3 regions of the Rhodococcus sp. UYP9 genome follow, and region 1 is predicted to be linked to each of the others. Evidence: riboswitches for the same ligand, from Rfam matches in the RefSeq annotation. Region 1 holds a riboswitch; each other region holds the start of a gene.

Region 1 (5,457 bases):
GTGACCGGCGTCCACCATTTCTCGGATGAATCTCTCGTCCTGCTCCTCGACCTGCCAGTCGAGGGCCGCAGCCCACCATGCGGCCTGCTCATGGGGGTTGTCGCTGTCTATCGTGACCTGAATTTCGTATCCCATGCGCACACGATAGGACAAGACTGCGACAAAATTCGGCGGATCGATCGTTGGAACGTACGTTCGAATGACGCTACGATAGCGACCATGAGCGTGGAACTGCAGGGGTCGCTGTTCACCGACGGTGACGAGGACTTCGGTCCACTCGGATCCACGGTTACGCGACGCACTCTCACGAACGGCGCATGGATCGATGTACGCCCCGGATGGGCGAGCACCATGGACTTGTTCGATCGACTCGTCACCGACGTCGACTGGCGAGCCGAGCGCCGCCAGATGTACGACCGCGTGGTCGACGTGCCGCGCTTGGTGCGCTTCTACTCCGAACACGAGAGCTGGCCCGAGGCACGGTTGCTCGAGGCCAAGTCGACACTCGATGCGCACTATCGGGCCGAACTGGGCGAGCCCTTCGCCACTGCCGGATTGTGTTATTACCGGGACGGATCCGACAGCGTCGCCTGGCACGGAGACAACCTCGGCCGCAGCGCCACCGAGGACACGATGGTTGCCATCGTGTCACTCGGTGCCACCCGACAACTGATGTTGCGGCCGCGTGGCGGCGGCGCATCGTTGAAGTTCACACTCGGCCACGGCGATCTGATCGTCATGGGCGGTTCGTGCCAACGCACGTGGGAGCACGCCGTACCCAAGAGCACACGTGCCACCGGCCCTCGCGTCAGCGTGCAGTTCCGCCCGCGCGGCGTTCGCTGACCGCGGCCGCGAGTGCGTCGAGTTGTGCCGCAGTGGTGTCCCAATCCAGGCATGCGTCGGTGATCGACTGACCGTAGGTCAATTCGTTCGCATGGCCGAGAGTCAGATCCTGCCGTCCAGCTTCGATGAAGCTCTCCAACATGAGACCGACGATCCCCTGCTCGCCTGCTGCTAGCCGTGCCGACACGTCCGTCACGACATCGACCTGCTTGTTGTGGTCTTTTCGGCTGTTGCCGTGGCTCGCGTCGATCACCACTCGCTCGGGAAGATTCGACTTCCGGAGTCGCGCGATGGTGTCGGCGACAGTCTCCGCGTCGTAGTTCGGACCGTCGGTGCCGCCGCGAAGGATCACATGACAGTCGGGATTCCCGACGGTTCTGATCAACGCGGAATGACCGTCGAGATCAGTTCCGGGGAAGACATGACTCGACGCCGCCGCCCGCGTTCCGTCGACCGCGACCTGAACATCCCCCTCGGTCGAGTTCTTGATTCCGACGGGCATCGACAACGCGCTGCACAGTTGACGGTGCACCTGGCTGGCTGCGGTTCGTGCGCCGATGGCACCGTAGCTGACCAGGTCCGCAATGTACTGAGGGGTGATGGGGTCGAGGAATTCACATCCGACCGGAAGGCCGAGACTCGAGATGTCGACGAGCAGCTGGCGGCCCACACGGAGGCCTTCGTTGATGTCGAAACTGCCGTCGAGATGCGGGTCGTTGATCAGGCCCTTCCAGCCGAGAGTGGTCCGCGGCTTTTCGAAGTACACGCGCATGACGATGTGCAGGCGGTCGTCGAGTTCGGCGGCCTTCGTGGCCAATCTCCGGGCGTAGTCCATCGCCGCGGTGGTGTCGTGCACCGAGCACGGTCCGACGACGACGATCAGCCGGTCGTCACGTCCGTCGAGGATGTCGACGACGCCGTCGCGACCGCGTCGTACCACGGCTGCCACTGCATCGTCTGCCGCATGCTCACGCCGAACGGTCCGCGGCGACAGAAGCGGACTGATACTGATCGTCCGTCGATCGTCCAGAGCAGAATCGTGCAGAGCTGGGTCGATGGTGTTGATGTCGGTGGTGTTGGTGTCGATGGTCATGGAAAAAGATCCTGTTCCCAGACCGACTCGTTCACGGTGAATCCACGCGCACTTCGAGCCGGTCCGATTCCGGCTCGTGGGGTGGGGTGTCAGCGCATGGTGTCGCTGGCTGACCCACCCGGGGCCGGCCTGCTAAACCAAAGATACGTGCGCGTCATGATGCCGAGAGTAGCAGCCCTTTCTCCGGAGGCTGCCGAGCGCCTATGCTCATGCATGCAGTCGGTTCGCCCGCGGCCAAGAGGAGCCCCGAAGTCCGCAACGGCGACGCAAGAGGGAACCCGGTGAGAATCCGGGATTGTCCCGCAGCGGTATGCAGGAACGACCGCCGTCTATCAAGCACTGGAGAAGCCTCTCTGGGAAGCGACGGCCACTAGGAGCTTTTCTCGAGCTTTACTCGAAGAATCGCGCGCCTGCGAGTCCGAATACCTGCCTTCTGTGCTGCGCACGCCGTGCGTAGCGGTTCACCGCCCCGTGGAGTGGGCGAGTAGACCTGAAGTCTCGTCTTGGGCTCAGGCGTACTCGCGCGCACGGTGGTGTTCCACCCATCACGCCATGTATCTGGAGACACACGAAGTGACATTCGAATTCACCGCGACGGTTCTCGGTTCACCCCGAATCGGCCCGAAGCGCGAACTGAAGAAGGCTGTCGAGTCCTACTGGGCCGCAAAGATCGATGCCGCCGCGCTCGGCGCTGTCGCCAAGCACCTACGCGAGAACGACTGGCTTTCGCTGAAGGCCGCGGGGCTCGACTCCGTACCGATCAACACGTTCTCGTACTACGACCAGGTGCTCGACACCGCGGTCCTCCTCGGCGCCCTGCCCGAACGGGTAAGCGACATCGAGGACGATCTCGACCGGTATTTCGCCGCCGCGCGTGGTAACGACACCGTGCAGCCCCTGGAAATGACCAAGTGGTTCGACACCAACTATCACTACCTCGTGCCCGAGATCTCCCCGAGCACAACATTCACGCTCCACCCCGAGAAGATTCTCAGCGAACTGAACGAGGCTCGCGCACTGGACATTCCGGCCCGTCCGGTGATCGTCGGTCCGGTCACATTCTTGCTCCTCTCGAAATCTGTCGGCGGTGATGCTCCGCTGCTGGACCGTCTCGACGAAATCCTCCCGCTGTACGCGGATCTGTTGACACAGCTGTCCGACGCAGGTGCCGAATGGGTGCAGATCGACGAGCCTGCTCTCGTGGCGGATCGAACCGAAGCCGAACTCGCCGCCGCCGGACGCGCCTACGACTACCTCAGCGCCGTCGAGGGGAGGCCGGCGATACTGCTGGCGTCGTACTTCGGGTACCTCGGTGACGCGTTGCCCGTACTCGCCTCGACCGGTATCGAGGGATTGTCGGTCGATCTCACGGCCCCGGGAACCGTCGAGCAGGTCGCTGCGGTACCCGCTCTGGCGAGCAAGCTTCTCGTGGCAGGAATCGTCGACGGCCGCAATGTCTGGCGGACCGATCTGGACCGAGCTCTGGCCACGCTGGCGAGCCTGTTGGGCAGCGCCGGTGCGCTCGCCGTGTCGAGTTCCTGCTCGCTACTTCATGTTCCGTACACGCTCGACGCCGAGACGCAGATCGTGGATCCACTGCGGTCGTGGCTGGCGTTCGGCGCAGAAAAGGTCGAGGAGGTGACCGTGCTCGCGCGTGCACTTCGAGAGGGAACCGACTCTGTTGCAACCGAACTCGCTGCGGCACGCGTCGCTGCGGAATCCCGTCGCACCGACCCCCGAGTGCACGACAATGCGGTTCGCACGCGACTAGAGGGTGGTGTGGGAGTCGATCGCAGCCCCGCTGCCGACCGTCGGGTGGCCCAAGCTGCTCGACTCGACCTCCCGTCGCTTCCCACTACGACCATCGGTTCGTACCCGCAGACAACCCAGATCCGTATCGCCAGGGCCGAATTGCGCAAGGGCGAGATCGACGACGCCGAGTACGTGCGTCGCATGCAAGCGGAGATCGCCGATGTCATTGCACTGCAGGAGAAGTTGGGCCTCGATGTTCTCGTACACGGCGAGCCGGAGCGCAACGACATGGTGCAATACTTCGCGGAACATTTGCACGGCTTCGCGGCCACAGCCAATGGTTGGGTTCAGTCCTACGGTTCGCGTTGCGTGCGTCCGCCCATCCTGTTCGGTGATGTGAGCCGGGCGGGCGCGATGACCGTCGACTGGATCGCCTTTGCCCAGTCACTGACGGACAAGCCGGTCAAGGGCATGCTGACCGGCCCTGTGACGATCCTCGCGTGGTCGTTCGTTCGCGACGATCAACCGCTGGCCGACACCGCAGATCAGGTCGCACTGGCCATCCGCGACGAAACCGTCGACCTGCAATCGGCGGGGATTGCGATCGTCCAGGTGGACGAACCCGCACTACGCGAACTGCTCCCGTTGCGCGCAAAGGACAAGAATGCCTACCTGGACTGGGCTGTACGAGCATTCAAGCTGTCGACGTCAGGGGTAGCGGATTCCACGCAGATCCATACGCACCTGTGCTACTCGGAGTTCGGCGAGGTGATCGATGCGATCGTCGCACTCGATGCCGATGTGACGTCGATCGAGGCTGCTCGCTCCCACATGGAAGTCCTCGACGATCTCAACGACGTCGGATTCGATCTCGGCGTAGGTCCAGGGGTGTACGACATCCATTCACCGCGGGTTCCGAGCGTCGAGGAGATCACCGCCTCCTTGCAGGCCGCATTGAAGGCCGTTCCGGCAGGGCGCCTGTGGGTCAATCCGGATTGCGGGCTCAAGACCAGAGGTAACGCCGAGGTCGAAGCCTCGCTGCGCAATCTAGTAGAGGCCGCTGCTCTGGCTCGGTAGTTTCGAACCCTGACTGCACACTGTCTGGCTCGATCGGCGGAATCCCGTCGAAACGGCGAGATAGTGTGCAGTCAGCCCAGATAGGTTGCGAACAACTTAAACGTGCGCTACCTTTGTGCACGTGACCAACGAACTCGCACTCGATCGCCAGGTGTGCTTTGCGTTGTACTCGGCATCGCGAGCGACCACTGCCGCCTATCGCCCGATCCTCGACAAACTCGGGATCACCTACCCGCAGTACCTCGTGCTCCTTTTGCTGTGGGAAAAGGACGGGCGCGGCGTCCGTGACATCTGCACCGCACTCGATCTCGAAACCGGGACATTGTCCCCGCTGCTCAAACGGCTCGAAGGCCTCGGTTTCATCGAACGTCGGCGTCTCACGTCCGACGAGCGACGAGTCGAGATCCACCTGACGGAAGCGGGCAGTGCGCTGCGCAGCGAGGCCGCCGGCATACCGATGCAGCTCGCCGCGCAGACGGGCATGAGCGTCGAAGAACTCACCAACCTCAAGAACGTGCTGGCCGCACTGGCCGAAGCACTCCACCAAGAAAAGGGATGACTGTGGCTACCATCTACACCGCCGAAGCACTGGCAACCGGAGAAGGTCGCAACGGCCGCGCTCGCAGCTCGGACGGTCGCCTCGACCTCGAACTTGCGATCCCCGAGGCCATGGGCGGCAACGGCCAGGGCAC
Region 2 (5,457 bases), on a different contig from region 1:
CGCTGCCGCCGAAAGCAGTGACGCATGGAACAACGCCGGCACCGGCCATTCCGCGCTGTGTGAGCTCAATTACACGCCGCAGAACAAAGACGGTTCCGTCGACATCGCCAAGGCGCTCAACGTCAACGAGCAGTTCCAGGTTTCCCGTCAGTTCTGGGCGCACAGCCTGGAAACGGGCATTCTGAGCGACGCGAAGAACTTCATCAATCCGATCCCGCACGTGAGCTTCGTGCATGGTAAGGACAACACCAAGTACCTGAAGGCTCGATACGACGCCCTGGCTTCGAATCCGCTGTTCGAAGGTATGGAGTACATCGACAGTCCGGACGAGTTCACGCGTCGACTTCCCCTCATGGGTGCGGGCCGCGACTTCTCCGATCCCGTCGCCCTCAACTGGAGCGACAACGGAACGGACGTCGACTTCGGCGCGCTCACCCGCCAACTTCTGAACTACCTCTCCGGCGCCGGCGCCACCGTGCACTTCGGAAACGACGTGCGCAACATCTCGAAGCAGTCGGACGGAACGTGGGACGTCAAGGTGGCAAACCTTCGCACCGGTTCCAAGAAGACGGTCAACGCCAAGTTCGTGTTCGTCGGCGCGGGTGGCGGTGCTTTGCATCTGCTCCAGAAATCGGGCATCAGCGAGATCAAGGGCTTCGGAGGGTTCCCGGTCAGCGGTGAATGGCTGCGCTGCACCAACCCCGAGCTCATCGATCAGCACTCGGCCAAGGTGTATGGCAAGGCGTCGGTAGGTGCGCCCCCGATGTCGGTGCCCCACCTCGACACACGTGTCATCGGCGGGAAGCCCGGTTTGCTCTTCGGTCCGTACGCAGGATGGTCGCCGAAGTTCCTCAAGGAAGGAAAGTTGACCGATCTTCCTTCGTCGGTCAAGCCGGGGAACCTGATGTCGATGCTCGGCGTGGGCGTCACCGAGCTCGGACTCGTGAAGTACCTGCTGAGCGAACTGTCGCAGTCGCAGGCCGATCGCGTGGACACGCTTCGTGAATTCGCACCCAAGGTTCTCGACAAGGACTGGGAGATCGTCACCGCCGGGCAGCGAGTCCAGGTGATTCGAAAGAAGGGCCGCGGCGGAGTTCTCGAATTCGGCACTGCGGTGATCAACGCTGCAGACGGAACGATCGCGGGCCTGCTCGGTGCGTCGCCGGGTGCTTCCACCGCGGTACCGGCGATGCTCGATGTGTTGCAGCGTTGCTTCGGCGACCGCTACGAGGCGTGGCAGCCCAAGCTCAAGGAAATGGTGCCTTCGCTCGGGGTCAAATTGGCAGAGGATCGTTCGCTGTTCCGCGAAATATTCGACTGGACCTCGCGTGCGCTCGAGCTGGACGAGTCGTCCCAACTCGCACAGCACACCGGCGTGTGATAGCAACAGGCCTATGACAACGCAAGCTGCTGCCCTCAAGCGCTCCTGGGCATTGGACCTGTCCAACAAGACCCTGTACGACCTGCTGAAGCTGCGTGTCGAGGTTTTCGTCGTCGAGCAGGCGTGTGCCTACCCCGAACTCGACGGTCGAGATCTGCTCACCGAGACGAGGCACTTCTGGCTCGAACGTGACGGCGAAGTGGTGTGCACGCTGCGTCTGCTCGAGGAGCACGACAACGGCGAGAAGGCCTTCCGCATCGGCCGTCTGTGCACGCAGCGCTCGGCGCGGGGGCAGGGGCACACCACGCGTATCTTGCGTGCTGCCCTTGCCGAGGTCGGGTCCTCTCCTTGTCGTATCAACGCACAGAGCTACCTGGTGGACATGTACGCGAAACACGGCTTTCTTCCCGATGGTGAGGAAGTTCTCGAAGACGGGATTCCGCACACGCCCATGCGTCGGGGCGGCGGAACCCCGTGGGGAGAGGCGTCGGGCGGCAGTAAGGTCGAACGACGGTAGGGTTCGATCAACGGAGCTGATGCGGGGAAGTCCTGTGTGATTCAGGCGCGGTCCCGCCACTGTGTACGAGTAGGCCGATTGTCGGCAGCCTCGTAAGCCAGATCACCGCACAGCATCGAAATTACTTTGTCCACTTCTTCGGTGGGCATCGAAAGTCCTCGGCGCGGAAACCGAGGAATGAAGGGGATCGAAAGTGCAGCAGGCCGTTGGATCTTCAGAACCCGGTTATCCGTTCAGCGCGATAGTCGGCCAAGACCAGCTTCGATTGTCATTGATCCTGTGTGCGGTGCACCCAGGAATCGGTGGTGTCCTCGTCCGCGGTGAGAAGGGGACGGCGAAGTCCACTGTCGTACGCGCACTCGCGACGCTGCTTCCGAACATCGAGGACGATGGCGAGAGCCGACCAGCCCGGTTGGTAGAGCTTCCGGTCGGCGCGACCGAGGACCGCGTGGTCGGTTCGCTCGATCTCGAGAAGGTGCTGCGAGACGGCGAACGTGCATTCCAGCCGGGATTGTTGGCCGCAGCCCATCGGGGAGTGCTGTACGTGGACGAGGTGAACCTTCTGCATGATCACCTGGTCGATGTTCTGCTCGACGCCGCTGCGATGGGGCGTGTCCACATCGAACGCGACGGGGTTTCACATTCGCATCCCGCGCAGTTCGTCCTCGTGGGAACGATGAATCCCGAAGAGGGCGAGCTTAGACCACAGCTGTTGGATCGCTTCGGGCTCGCCGTGGAGGTCACTGCCTCTCGCGACGTGGACATCCGAATGGACGTCGTGCGAAGGCGTCTGAACTACGAGCGCGACCCCTTTACGTTTGCTGCACGCTATGCCGACGAGGACGCGGACATCGCCGCACATATCGTCGCGGCTCGACTCGTATTGGATCAAGTGGAACTCGACGACACCGAACTTCGTCGAATTGCGGCATTGTGTGCGTCGTTCGACGTCGACGGGATGCGAGCGGACCTCGTAGTCGCAAGGACCGCTTCGGCGCACGCGGCATGGCGAGGCTCGCCGAAGGTCGAGGAGTCCGACGTGCGGGTCGCTGCGGAATTGGCATTGCCGCATCGCCGCAGGCGTGACCCGTTCGACGAGCCGGGGATCGACGAGAGTGCACTCGACGATGCCATGCGCGAGGCCGCAGAACAGGCCGACTCCGCGAAGCCGGAATCCGGCCAGAAGTCCGACGAACCGACCGATCCCGAACCGACCGATCCCGAACCTACCGATCCCGAACCTACGGATTCAGGACCTGATCCGGATGACGACGGCGGTGGTGCACCCAGACCGGACCAGTCGGATCCACCGTCCGGCAACGGATCTCGTGACCGTGATGCAGCAGCTCCCGGATCGCAGTTTCGCGCGCGGTTGATGGAAGTTCCCGGTGTCGGCGAGGGAGCGCCCGGCCGTCGCTCCCGGTCGCGTGCTGCGCAGGGGCGGGTGGTGCGCCCGACCACCGAGCGCGGCAAGGGACTTCACCTCATCGGGACATTGTTCGCCGCGGCCGAGGATCAAGTCGCGCGCGGACGAACATCCGGAAAGTTCCGACTCGAGCCCGCGGACCTACGCGGGGCGATTCGTGAAGGTCGCGAAGGCAACCTCATCGTGTTCGTTGTCGACGCATCCGGATCGATGGCTGCACGTGATCGGTTGTCCGCCGTGACGGGAGCAGTGCTGTCGCTACTGCGCGATGCATACCAACGGCGCGACAAGGTTGCGGTCATCACTGTTCGAGGGCGCGAGGCCGAGTTGGTTCTCCCGCCGACGTCGAGCGTCGACGTCGCTGTCACCCGCTTGCGCAGAATGAAGACCGGTGGGAAATCGCCACTGGCACAGGGCTTCCTGCGGGCACGTGAGGTCGTCCTTCGAGAGAAGGTCAGAGATCCGCTGCGCCGTGCGCTCGTCGTCGCGATGACCGATGGGCGAGCGACGGGCGGTGTCGATCCGGTCGGGCGCGCACGTATCGCTGCGTCGCGTCTGGCAGCCGACGGGACTGCGTCGGTTGTCGTGGACTGCGAATCGGGCATGGTCCGTCTCGGACTGGCCGCCGATTTCGCCCGGCATCTACAGGGTGGCTACGTGCGGCTTGCCGACCTTTCGGCAGAGCATGTGGCCGCCGTCGTTCGCGCAGCGGCCTGAGAGGACGAGCAATGCCACAGGGAGTACCACTTGCGGGAACCGTTCCCGACGACGGCCTGACTACGCGTCAGCGCCGCAATCAAGCACTTCTCGCAGTGCACACCGGGCCGGGCAAGGGCAAGTCTACGGCGGCCTTCGGGATGGCACTGCGGGCGTGGAATCAAGGATTCGACGTCGGAGTGTTCCAGTTCGTGAAGAGTGCGAAATGGAAGGTCGGCGAGGAATCGACATTCAAACTACTCGGCGAACTGCACGAGACTCAGGGCACCGGCGGGGCCGTCGAGTGGCACAAGATGGGCGAGGGGTGGTCCTGGACGCGCAAGAAGGGTTCGGACGTCGACCACGCCGCCGCAGCTGCTGAAGGCTGGGCCGAAATCTCTCGAAGATTGAGCGAGGAGACGCACCGCTTCTACGTGTTGGACGAATTCACCTACCCACTCAAGTGGGGGTGGGTGAATATCGACGAGGTGGTCGAGGTGCTCGTGAACCGGCCGGGTAATCAACACGTCGTCGTCACCGGACGTGACGCACCGCAGGCGCTGATAGATGCCGCCGATCTCGTCACCGAAATGACCAAGGTCAAACATCCGATGGATGCGGGCCGAAAGGGTCAGCGCGGTATCGAATGGTGAGCCGTCCCGCTCCCGCCGTCGTCATCGCTGCGCCCGCATCGGGGAGCGGAAAAACGACGGTAGCCACCGGGATGATGGCTGCTCTCCGCGCCATGGGGGACCGGGTAGCGCCGTTCAAGGTGGGACCGGACTATATCGATCCTGGATACCACTCTCTCGCAACGGGGTTGCCGGGCCGCAACCTCGATGCAGTGATGGTGGGGCGAGAGCGCATAGGCCCGCTCTTCCTACATGGCAGTGCCGGATGCGACATCGCGATCGTCGAGGGAGTCATGGGGCTCTTCGACGGCAAGATCGACATGACGGGGGCCGGACAGGCCTCCGCGGAGGGATCGACGGCAGCGGTGGCCGCGATGCTCGGCGCACCGGTCGTTCTCGTCGTCGACGCTCGCGGCCACAGTCAGAGTCTTGCCGCTGTACTGCACGGGTTCTCGACGTTCGACCCGTCGGTGCGGATCGGTGGCGTCATATTGAATCGGGTCGGTAGCCCGAGGCACGAAGAGGTTCTGCGTCAGGCCTGTGAGCGTGTCGGTGTCCCCGTTCTCGGGTCGTTACCGCGGATGTCGGAACTGGCGGTCCCCTCGCGGCACCTGGGACTGATCACGGCACTCGAACACGGGAGCCGAGCCGGCGCGGCAGTGGACGCAATGGCCGAACTGGTGACACGTCACGTCGACCTTGCGGCCGTCCGAGCGCTGGCGAGGTCGTCGGTCACCGGTACCGCCTGGAACCCGAACGACGAAGTGGGTGAGCCGAGCGGCGCGGGGGCAGTCGTCGCCGTGGC
Region 3 (5,457 bases), on a different contig from region 1:
CGAACACCTCCGCCAGCAACGTGTCGGTCAGCACTTCGGCGGTCGGGCCCGAGGCAACGACGGATCCACCGTCGAGAACCGCCAGCGAGGAGCAGTACTCGACGGCCAGACGCAGATCGTGCACGGTGACGACGATAGCGAGCCCGTCGGCAGCAAGGTCGGCAATGGCACTCATGACGATCAGTTGGTGGCGCAGATCGAGATGGTTGGTCGGCTCGTCGAGCAGCAGAATGCGCGGCTGTTGAGCCAGCGCGCGGGCAATGGAGACACGTTGCCGCTCACCGCCGGACAATGCGCCGACATCACGGTCGGCCAGAGCGGACAATTCCATCCGATGCAAACAGGATGCCACTACCTCGTCGTCGGATGCGGTCGGGGGAGAGAACCAGCCGCGGTGCGGCACCCTCCCGAGCGCGACCGATTCTCGGACCGTCAGTCCCACGGACGCCTCGGGTTCCTGTGCTGCGACGCCGACGGTCCGGGCCAGTTCCGCGCGTTTCATCGACCGTGTGTCGACATGGTCGACGAGGACGGAACCGGATGCCGGTGTCAGCGCACGGTAGCAGCAGCGCAGCGCCGTGGTCTTACCTGAACCGTTGGGTCCGACGAGCCCCAGAATTTCCCCGGGGCGGACGCTGAAATCGATGCTGTGCAACACTTCTCGTGATCCGAGCCGGGCAGTGACCTCGTGTATCGACAGAGTCATCGCTCGGCCCTTCCGTACTGACGAGAGAGCATGAACACGAAGATCGGTGCGCCGACCAGTGCGGTGACCACTCCGACCGGCACCTCGGTGCTGCTGGCAACCGATCGCGCAAGCGTATCTGCCCCCACCAACGCGACCGCCCCGAGCAGCGCCGCCACGGGAAGCAACCTGATGGCCCGGGTACCGACGATGTACCCCGCGAGATGAGGTACGAGCAAACCCACGAAACCGATTCCGCCACCGACGGATACGGCCGCACCGGCAAGCATCGAGACTGCCAGGAGCTGAAGTACACGGAATCGCTGGACGTTCAATCCCAGAGCCGCGGCGCCGTCGTCACCCGTCTTCAGCAGGTCAATCCGCGGCGCACTGAGCAACACCACGGTGCCGACCACCAGGAGTGCGAGAGTGGGGAAAGTCAGCGTCGACCAGCGCGCGTCGCCGAATCCTCCTGCCAGCCAATGCAACACACCGCTCAGGGTGTGTTCGTCGGCGAATACGAGAAGAGTGAAGGTGATCAACGCCGAGAACACGGCGCCCAATGCGACGCCGACGAGGATGATCGCCGTCGACTGTGGGTACCTGCCACCGATCAACAATGCCAGGAACAACGGGATCATCGCCCCGATGAAGGCGGCCGCTGGAATGGTGAAGACCCCGAGCGCACCCGCTCCGATACCGAGCACCATCACCACCACGACGCCGAAGCCCGCTCCCGAGGAGACTCCCAGCAGGTACGGATCAGCAAGCGGGTTACGCGTGACTGCCTGTGCGACACCGCCCGCGATCGCAAGCGAGGCACCGACGACCGCTGCCGTCAACGACCGCGGAAGACGTGAGTCGAGGACGATCACTGCGCGAGCCTCGGTCCACCAGGAGTCGAACGCTCCCGGCATCACCTTGTGCATCACGATCGCCCAGACGTCGCCGACGGGAATCCGCACCGACCCGAAGGATGCTGCCGCGGCGATCGCAGCCAGAAGACCGATGGTCAGCAGTGCAAGAACCACTCCGAGCGGAAAGCGTGAACGCCGGTTCGACGCGGGTTCGACAGGCGCAGTGCGTGTTTCGACGGCGGTAGCCATCAGTCCTGGAACCGGTCCGGGTGCAGTGCGCGTGCGATGGTGTCCACGCTCATCACCAGTCGCGGGCTCTCGAAGAAGTCGTCGAGCGGTACGACGATGAAGTTGTCGCGTTGGACGGCAGGCGTCGTCGCCATGATCGGTTGACTTTTCAGGAAGTCGATCTTGCCCTGCGCGGAGGTATCACCGTAGTCGAGGACGACGATCGCCTGTGGTGCGCGTTCGCCGATGATCTCCCACGTCGTGTCCAGGTAAGGCCGCTCGCCTTCGGGGAAGATGTTCGTCGCCCCGGCGTAGTCCGCGATGACCTGCCCGACGCCGACGCCCCCGATGGTCGTGGGAACGTCTTCACCGGAGTCGTAGAAGAACGTCGGGGTCGGAGGCACGCCGGTCAATTTCTCGCCCACCGCGTTCAGGCCTGCCACGACCCCGTCGGTGACGTCTTTCGCAGCATCCTCGGCTCCCAGGATCTCACCGAGTTGGGAATAGTCGTCTTCGAGCATCCCGATGTCGGGGAATCCCGATCCGCAATACTCGGAGAACAGGAACGTCGCGATGCCGACGTCGGTGAACGATTCGCGGGAGCGGCCTTCCTTGTCGTTGAATGCGCTTCGCATGCCGCCCACGACGAGGTCGGGGTCGAGATCGAGGATCTGCTCTTTCGTCGGGTATTCATCGGCGAGGCCGGTGATCTGTGCGAATGCATCTGCCGTCTCCGCAGTGGGCGACGCGTTCTGGTAGCCCATCCCGACGATCCGGTCCGCGACTCCCATCGCGATGAGCACCTCGGTGACGTGGTCGTTCATGGAAACGATGCGTTGCGGAGGGACATCGAATTGCTGGGTGAGGTCGCAGTTGGAGATGGAGACCGGCTCGTCGAACGCGGCCCCGGTCGAGGTGGCGTCTACCAAGTCGCCACGCGAACAGCCCGCGAAGAGCAGCGCTGCAGCGGATCCGACCGCGACAATTCGGACGATGGAGGGAGTAGATGGTGACATATGAACCTCACTGGAGCTCAGAGCCACGAAATTGAGAGTCGACGCGCAGCAAAAAATCACCCACGCGCAGGACTGCCGATTCGTAGACCACGACGAATAGGTGTCGCACACACAGCCGCTGGGTAATCGGACTCGCCATCTCTACGAGAAGAGACAGCCCACCGTTGCGGGTCAGCGCCGGATTTCGACCGGCTTCCCCCTGCGACTGGCTTGCTTAGTGCTTCGTCCAGCAGTATGCACGAGAGCTTTCGGCAGCAGTCGAGCGCGCCTACCGAGCGCTCAACATGTCGTCAGCTGATACGTCGTGCCCGAACCGCGGGTGCCGAAGAATGCGGCAGCAGTCTGCTGATGTCCTCGGGCAGCAAAATTTCGACGGTCGCCGACGCGTCGAACCGGTAGGGCTGGGTCATGACCACGCCGGACAACTGCTTTCGGAGGCGTGACATTTCGGCTCGCACGGTGATCGCCCTTCCGCCGTCACCGAAGAGATCCGCCGCCATCTGTGCCGCAGTCCGCCCCTCCCGATGGCACGCCAGGAGGTAGAGAATCTCTGCGTGACGAGGCGTCGGCTCGTGTGTCCACTCCCCGACCTCGCTACGGATCTGTACCCGCGTGTGCTGCGGATGGCGTAAGTCGATGTAGATCGTGGTGGCCCCGGCCGTCTCGGATACCGATGCGCTCTCCGCCATCCCGGTCGGCCGGACGAGCCAACCACCGGGCAACGGCTCGACTTCACACACACCGAGCGTCGGCATCCAGAATCGTCCCGTGGCCAGATCCTCGGGCAGTAGAACTCGAGTGCGCAGCGCTATGGACGAGGTGGCCGCTACCCACCCGTTGGCGTCGACGGCCAATGCGGGGGAATGCAGCCGGGCGAGCATGGGGGCAGCGACCGAACGCAGCCGGTCCAAGTTCTGCCGATGATGTTCACGCAGTTGGAATTCGGCAAGACGGGCAATGGCATCGACCAATGCGAGGGTCGTCGGGTGCACGGTGTTTGCGGGCCCGCTGACATCCAGTGCGCCGAGGACGTGACCGGTGCGCGGGTCCTTGATGGGCGCGCCTGCGCACGTCCACGGATGGTGACTGCGCACGTAGTGTTCCGCGGAAAATATCTGCACGGCCCGACGTGAAACCAACGCTGTTCCGATGGCATTGGTTCCTACCGAATCCTCGGCCCAGCTGGCGCCCTCGACGAATCCGAGTCCGTCTGCGCGATCGAGCACCGATGTCGAGCCACTGCGCCACAACACCCGCCCGTGACGATCCGCCACGACGAGAATGTTGTTGCCGTCCTGGACCACCGATTCCAAACCTCGAGCCAGATCGTCGAGGACGTCGAACAGACCCGAATCTCGACGGCTCAGCTCGAGATCGGAGATGTCGACGAGCGAGGGTGAGATCGATTTCTGTTCGGGATCGATCCCGAGAGTCTGCAACCGACGCCACGAGTCGCCGATCACCTCGCGCGGCCGGGCGGGACCCTTACCGCCCGCCATTGTCGCGTCGTAGACGGCCGCCAGTATCTGCGCGTAGCGGCGCGGGTCTTCACCTGCCGCCAGCGCAGGCTCGGGACCTGTCGACTGAGTCATTGCCGACAATTGTGCGCCAGCTCACATCGCTATGCAGAGGTGGGGTCAGTTGGCTTTCATCGACAGAGCTTTGCGGGCACGGCGAGGGGCTCCCAGTTCGGGGAACAGAGTCCGCGTGACCTCACGAGCGGCATCCACCACCAAAGGCGCAACTCGCTCGAGTTGTGCAGTCCGCATCTCCCCACACAGCGCGATACCGCCGGCCGGACCCTCGTAGCCACGAATCGCCGATGCCACGCATGCGATCCCACTGACCGACTCGCCGAGACAGAACGTCAGCCCCTTGCGCTGACGAATGCGGTTCAACTCCAGATGCAGGACCGCTAGGTCGGTAATGGTGTGGTCGGTGAAGCGGGGAAGGGTCGGACCGAACAAGGTGTCGACATGCTCGGGATCCAGCCACGCCAGCATCGCCTTTCCACCGGCCGTCGCGTGTGCCGACACCCGGCCACCGACGCGGGATGGCAGCGCGGAGGCGAACCGTCCACCGACCTTGTCGAGACAGACGCTTTCGGGCCCGTCGAGCACGGACAGATGGACGACCATCCCGGTCTGCATGTGCAGTTCGTGCAGGATCGGTGCTGCAGCCTCGCGAATCTGGCTACGTCCACCGTCACCGCCGCCGAGTCCGAGGGCACGCGCACCGAGGCCATAACCGACCGAAGAGTGATTCACCCAGTCGAGCCGGATGAGCTGATCGAGAATGCGGTGAACAGTGGACCGCGGAAGCTGAGTGCAGAACGAGATCTCTTCGAGGGACAGCCGGGCTGCTCGACCGTCGAACGCGTCCAGGATCAGGGTCATGCGTTCGACCATCGACGGCGGCAGGACCGACCTGGACTGTGCGCCGATGGCCCGGCCGGCGAACCTTGTGTCGTTCATGTCAACGATGGTCATGGCACTCCCCCAGATCAGTTTCGAGTCGAATCACAGCTTTACGGAGCCGAACCGAGGGCATGAATCACTGAGTGATACTTGGTATCTCATCACACACCAAAGAGTAAAAGAGATTTAGATCACCGTCAAGCGGGCCCGCATCCCCGCTGCAGACCCGCCGTGACGTCACTCCTGACTTGCAG

Evidence for each region. Region 1 has a riboswitch for cobalamin ahead of metE (5-methyltetrahydropteroyltriglutamate--homocysteine S-methyltransferase). Riboswitches for the same ligand answer to the same signal wherever they lie in the genome.
Region 2: linked by a shared signal. The riboswitch ahead of ABIB36_RS10570 (magnesium chelatase subunit D family protein) and the one ahead of metE (5-methyltetrahydropteroyltriglutamate--homocysteine S-methyltransferase) in region 1 are both predicted to bind cobalamin.
Region 3: linked by a shared signal. The riboswitch ahead of ABIB36_RS07775 (ABC transporter substrate-binding protein) and the one ahead of metE (5-methyltetrahydropteroyltriglutamate--homocysteine S-methyltransferase) in region 1 are both predicted to bind cobalamin.

The regions. Positions count from the first base shown of each region.
Region 1 covers NZ_JBEPPH010000001.1:262,241-267,697, forward strand. The annotation lists gene ABIB36_RS01335 (VOC family protein) at 1-135, opposite strand, end outside; gene ABIB36_RS01340 (alpha-ketoglutarate-dependent dioxygenase AlkB) at 220-843, shown strand; gene ABIB36_RS01345 (3-deoxy-7-phosphoheptulonate synthase) at 809-1,936, opposite strand; cobalamin riboswitch at 2,140-2,384, shown strand; gene metE (5-methyltetrahydropteroyltriglutamate--homocysteine S-methyltransferase) at 2,510-4,765, shown strand; gene ABIB36_RS01355 (MarR family winged helix-turn-helix transcriptional regulator) at 4,887-5,324, shown strand; gene ABIB36_RS01360 (organic hydroperoxide resistance protein) at 5,327-5,457, shown strand, end outside.
Region 2 covers NZ_JBEPPH010000003.1:181,697-187,153, reverse strand. The annotation lists gene mqo (malate dehydrogenase (quinone)) at 1-1,381, shown strand, start outside; gene ABIB36_RS10575 (GNAT family N-acetyltransferase) at 1,395-1,898, shown strand; adenosylcobalamin-variant (AdoCbl-variant) riboswitch at 1,912-2,014, shown strand; gene ABIB36_RS10570 (magnesium chelatase subunit D family protein) at 2,092-4,041, shown strand; gene cobO (cob(I)yrinic acid a,c-diamide adenosyltransferase) at 4,053-4,673, shown strand; gene ABIB36_RS10560 (cobyrinic acid a,c-diamide synthase CobB) at 4,667-5,457, shown strand, end outside.
Region 3 covers NZ_JBEPPH010000002.1:308,069-313,525, reverse strand. The annotation lists gene ABIB36_RS07785 (ABC transporter ATP-binding protein) at 1-706, opposite strand, end outside; gene ABIB36_RS07780 (FecCD family ABC transporter permease) at 703-1,791, opposite strand; gene ABIB36_RS07775 (ABC transporter substrate-binding protein) at 1,791-2,786, opposite strand; cobalamin riboswitch at 2,887-3,032, opposite strand; gene ABIB36_RS07770 (GAF domain-containing protein) at 3,077-4,378, opposite strand; gene ABIB36_RS07765 (IclR family transcriptional regulator) at 4,424-5,275, opposite strand; gene ABIB36_RS07760 (flavin-containing monooxygenase) at 5,441-5,457, opposite strand, start outside.